One region of the Mesorhizobium sp. RCAM 05099 genome, then DNA from elsewhere that is predicted to be linked to it. Evidence: predicted binding sites of a transcription regulator. Region 1 holds the regulator's gene; the other holds the start of a gene.
The links. Region 1 encodes HrcA, which represses chaperone genes, less so after heat shock. Its sites were predicted from a motif close to GTTAGCACTCNCNNNNNGNGAGTGCTAAC; they were not measured.

Region 1 (2,388 bases):
CGCCCGATCAGCCGCTGGATTTCCAGCGTGCGACCACCCTGCTTGCCCGCGGAAGCCTCGCGGCGCATGCGCTCGCCGGTCGAGCGCGGCAGCATGCCATATTCCGCCGTCACCCAGCCCTTGCCGGAATTGCGCATCCAGCCCGGCACCTTTTCCTCGAGGCTTGCCGTGCACAGGACATGGGTGTCGCCGAACTTCACCAGGCACGAACCTTCGGCGTGCTTGGAGACGCCGCGCTCGAAGGAGATGGCGCGCATTTCGTCGAATTGGCGTTTGGAAGGGCGCATTCAGGCTGCTTTCTTGTCATTTTTCGGAATCTTGGCCGGCTTGTAGCCGCATGGGACGCATGGCGCAAAGGAAAATGGCCTGAAGACCCCACACGGACACCGGGTGATCTCACACAGACACCGGGTGATCTGAGACGCAGACACCGGGTGATCCGAGGCGCAGACACCGGGTGATCTGACGCAGACACCGGGTTGCGCGGGCCGTGGTGAAGTCTATATCCTTGGTACAGAGGTTTTTGCCCGCAATGACCAAGGCCGTCGATCCCAGTTCGCAGTCGCCCGCGCTTCAATCGCTAGACATGCGCTCGCGCGATATCTTCCGGCGCATCGTCGATTCCTATCTCAGGGACGGAGAACCGGTGGGATCACGCAGCCTGTCGCGCATCCTGCCGTCCTCGCTGTCGCCCGCCACCATCCGCAATGTGATGAGCGACCTCGAGCATCTCGGCCTGATCTACGCCCCGCACATCTCCGCCGGCCGGCTGCCGACCCAGGCGGGTTTGCGTTTCTTCGTCGACGCCTTCATGGAACTTGGCGACCTCTCCGACGAGGAGCGCCGCACCATCGAGGCGCAGGTGAGGGCGTCCGGCTCTGGCGCGACGCTGGAACACATGCTGACCGAGGCCAGTCAGATGCTGTCGGGCATGTCGCGCGGCGCCGGCCTGGTGCTTGCCGCCAAGAACGAGGTGGCGCTGAAGCACATCGAATTCATCCAGCTCGAGCCGACCAAGGCGCTGGCGGTGCTGGTGTCGCAGAATGGCGACGTCGAAAACCGCGTCGTCGACCTGCCCGCCGGCATCACCGTCTCGCAACTGCATGAGGCGTCGAATTTCCTCAACGCCCATATCCGTGGCCGAACGCTGGCCGAGGCGCGGGTGGAGATCGCCCGGATCAAGGAAGAGACCAGGGCGGCGCTCGACACGCTGTCGCAGGACCTGGTCGAAAAGGGGCTGGCGGTGTGGGCTGGCGCCGACAGCGGCCTGCCGGCGCGCCTCATCGTGCGCGGCCGCGCCAACCTGCTCGAAAACGTCACCGCCCAGGCCGACATCGAACTGCTGCGGCACCTGTTCGAGGACATGGAAACGCAGGATGGGCTGATCCAGCTGCTTGACCTTGCCGAGGAGGGGTCGGGCGTGCGCATCTTCATCGGCTCGGAAAACAAGCTGTTTTCGCTGTCGGGCTCGTCGCTGGTCGTCGCGCCCTATCGCGACAAGGATGCGCGCGTCGTTGGCGCGCTTGGCGTCATCGGTCCGACTCGGCTGAATTATGCCCGCATCGTGCCGATGGTTGACTATACCGCACAGCTGATTTCCCGCATGCTCCGTTGAGCCGGGCTAACCGAGGAGACGATGATGGCGCTCGAAGAACTCAAGGCCCGGATCAGCCTGCTGCTGGAGGAGATGGTCAACCAGCCGGAAGACCAGCACGAAATCCAGGAACAGTTGCGCGAAAAACTGCGGGAAATGCGGGCCATGGGCCTGCCGCTGCCGGCCGATCTCGTCGCGCTGGAAAAACGTCTCGACGACGATTTTTACGCCGCCGGGAGCTGAGCCCGAAATCGGATCCTCACGTCCTTCAACTCATCGTGCGAGACGGAACCCAAGAGCAAACCGGCCGTTACTCTCCTTCGTGACCAGGTGGAGGACGGAATGATCCGATTGGCCCGGCTGGTGCTTCCCGCACTGTTCCTCACCACCGCGGCATTCGCCCAGCAGGCGGATCAGCCGGTGCTGAAGGGCGCGGCCGCCTTCGGCGACTGGCGTGCCGACAGGCCGGGGGTGCGCCGCCTGATCAAGCCGGAAGACCTGCCGAAGCCCTACGTCACCAAATCCGCTTCGAACAGCGCCGGCCTCGCCGAAAGGCCGGCAGGTTCCAAGCCGCGACTGCCGCCGGGCTTTTCGGCCGAGCTGGTCGCGTCGGGCATCGACAATCCGCGCGTCGTGCGCGTCGCGCCGAACGGCGACCTGTTCGTCGCCGACAGCGAGGCCAACCAGATTCGCGTCTATCGCCTGGGCGAGGGCAGCGCCAGGCCCGCCAAGGACGGCATCTTCGCCGGCAACCTCAACCAGCCCTATGGCATTGCCTTCTACCCACCGGGCAA
Region 2 (2,388 bases), 1.9 Mb from region 1:
CGACCATTTCGAAAAGGCCGAGAAGATACGCACGATGGTCGAGAACATGGACCTTTAATCGTCGTTTCATGCATGTCGTTGTCTCAAACCGAGACCACTCTTGAGCGACATGCGCCAGGGTGTGTTGAGATTCAGGTCAGGCTGAGCCGAGAATGGTGGTTTTCGAGAACCGGCGCGCAACGTACTTTTGGGTACGTGAGCACCGGAAGCGCAGAAAACTGCCGTTCGCAGGCCGGCATCACCTGAAACCCAACGCACGCAAGGCCGATCAGCCGAAATCGGCGGCCGTCAGCACATACATGCTCTTGCGGGTGCGGTCGTAGGCCTTGGCCGCCACGTCGCGGATGGCGCTGCTCTCGGTGTCGAATGTGGCGAGGTAACCGGCCTCGTTGGCCGCTGTCGCCGGCTGCATCCTGGTCATGGCGTCGGCGGCGACGGAAAACGAAATCTGGAACATGCCGTCATGGCCGACGAAACGGATGCGCTTGCCGGCTTCGTCATAGCTGCGGCTGCGGTTGGGGAATGTCAGGCTCATGTCTTGACCTCCGTTGCGGCCACCTTCTTGACCGCGCGCTTCTTCTTCGGCGTCGGGTTCAGGGCTTCCGCGACGCGGTCTGCCTCTTCCTTGGCCAGCCGCAATTCCCTGAGCCTTGCGGTCTTGATCTCCCGGGCCCTGGCTTCGGACATGTATTCAGCGGTTGCCTTGTTGCGCTCCGCCGTCTTCTTCTGCTTGTCGACAAAGCGGGCTTCAGCTTTTTCCATGATCGTCTGATTGCCTTCGGCCATCGAAGAAATCTCCCTTGTGCCTGAAATTGTGCAAATGAACTTGTCCGATAAATAGGTGTTCGATCGGCAAAATTCAATCTTTTGAAATATTTGACTTGGTTCCGATATCACGAAACGGCAGCCCGAAATAATACTTTTGAATATTTAATTCCGCCCGCGAATAATTTTTGGCACTCCTATCTATCGAGTGCCAAAGCGCCTATATGAGGGACGCGGCCGCCTATGCCGGCCCCAGAAAGAAGTTCTCATGAAGTTTCGGCCACTCCACGATCGCGTCGTCATTCGGCGCGCCGAAGGCGATATCAAATCCAAGGGCGGCATCATCATCCCCGACAATGCCAAGGAAAAGCCGCAGGAAGGCGAAGTCATCGCCGTTGGACCTGGCGCACGCGACGAAAATGGCGCGCTTGTTCCGCTCGACGTCAAGGCCGGCGATACCATCCTGTTCGGCAAATGGTCGGGCACCGAGGTCAAGATCGACGGCGAGGACCTTCTGATCATGAAGGAAGCCGACATCATGGGCGTCATCGAGAAGACCGTGGCCGCCAAGAAAGCCGCCTGACCTCACTCCCTCTGAACGAACTGGATAAAAAATGTCTGCCAAGGAAATCAAATTCTCCACCGATGCGCGCGACCGCATGCTGCGCGGCGTCGAGATCCTCACCAATGCGGTGAAGGTCACGCTCGGCCCCAAGGGCCGCAACGTCATCATCGACAAGGCCTATGGCGCGCCGCGCATCACCAAGGACGGCGTCACCGTCGCCAAGGAAATCGAGCTTGCCGACAAGTTCGAGAACATGGGCGCGCAGATGGTGCGCGAAGTGGCCTCGAAGACCAACGACCTCGCCGGTGACGGCACCACCACCGCCACGGTGCTGGCCGCTTCGATCCTGCGCGAAGGCGCCAAGCTGGTCGCCGCCGGCATGAACCCGATGGACCTCAAGCGCGGCATCGACCAGGCCGTCGCCGCCGTCGTCGGGGAAATCAAGGCCAAGGCCAAGAAGGTCAAGTCGTCGGCCGAGATCGCCCAGGTCGGCACCATCGCCGCCAATGGCGACGCAACCGTCGGCGAGATGATCGCCAAGGCGATGGACAAGGTCGGCAATGACGGCGTCATCACCGTCGAGGAAGCCAAGACCGCCGAAACCGAACTCGACGTCGTCGAGGGCATGCAGTTCGACCGCGGCTATCTCTCACCCTATTTCGTCACCAATGCCGACAAGATGCGCGTCGAGCTGGAAGAGCCTTACGTGCTCATCCACGAGAAGAAGCTCGGCAATCTGCAGGCGATGCTGCCGATCCTCGAGGCGGTCGTCCAGAACGGCAGGCCGCTGCTGATCATTTCGGAAGACGTCGAAGGCGAGGCTCTGGCCACGTTGGTCGTCAACAAGCTGCGCGGCGGCCTCAAGGTCGCGGCGGTCAAGGCGCCGGGCTTCGGCGATCGCCGCAAGGCGATGTTGGAAGACATCGCCGTGCTCACCGCCGGCCAGATGATTTCCGAGGATCTCGGCATCAAGCTCGAAAACGTCACCATCGACATGCTCGGCCGCGCCAAGCGCGTGCTGATCGAGAAGGACACCACCACGATCATCGACGGCGCCG

Region 2: AC56QQ_RS12015 (co-chaperone GroES) is a predicted target of HrcA. The motif match lies at 953-981, and genes of this name have one in related genera.

What each region holds. Positions count from the first base shown of each region.
Region 1 is NZ_CM185035.1:543,858-546,245, forward strand. Features, by position in the region: gene rph (ribonuclease PH) at 1-287, opposite strand, end outside; gene hrcA (heat-inducible transcriptional repressor HrcA) at 533-1,615, shown strand; gene AC56QQ_RS02620 (hypothetical protein) at 1,640-1,837, shown strand; gene AC56QQ_RS02625 (PQQ-dependent sugar dehydrogenase) at 1,937-2,388, shown strand, end outside.
Region 2 is NZ_CM185035.1:2,440,517-2,442,904, forward strand. Features, by position in the region: gene AC56QQ_RS12000 (DUF6500 family protein) at 1-58, shown strand, start outside; gene AC56QQ_RS12005 (DUF1488 family protein) at 269-535, opposite strand; gene AC56QQ_RS12010 (hypothetical protein) at 532-786, opposite strand; gene AC56QQ_RS12015 (co-chaperone GroES) at 1,034-1,348, shown strand; gene groL (chaperonin GroEL) at 1,380-2,388, shown strand, end outside.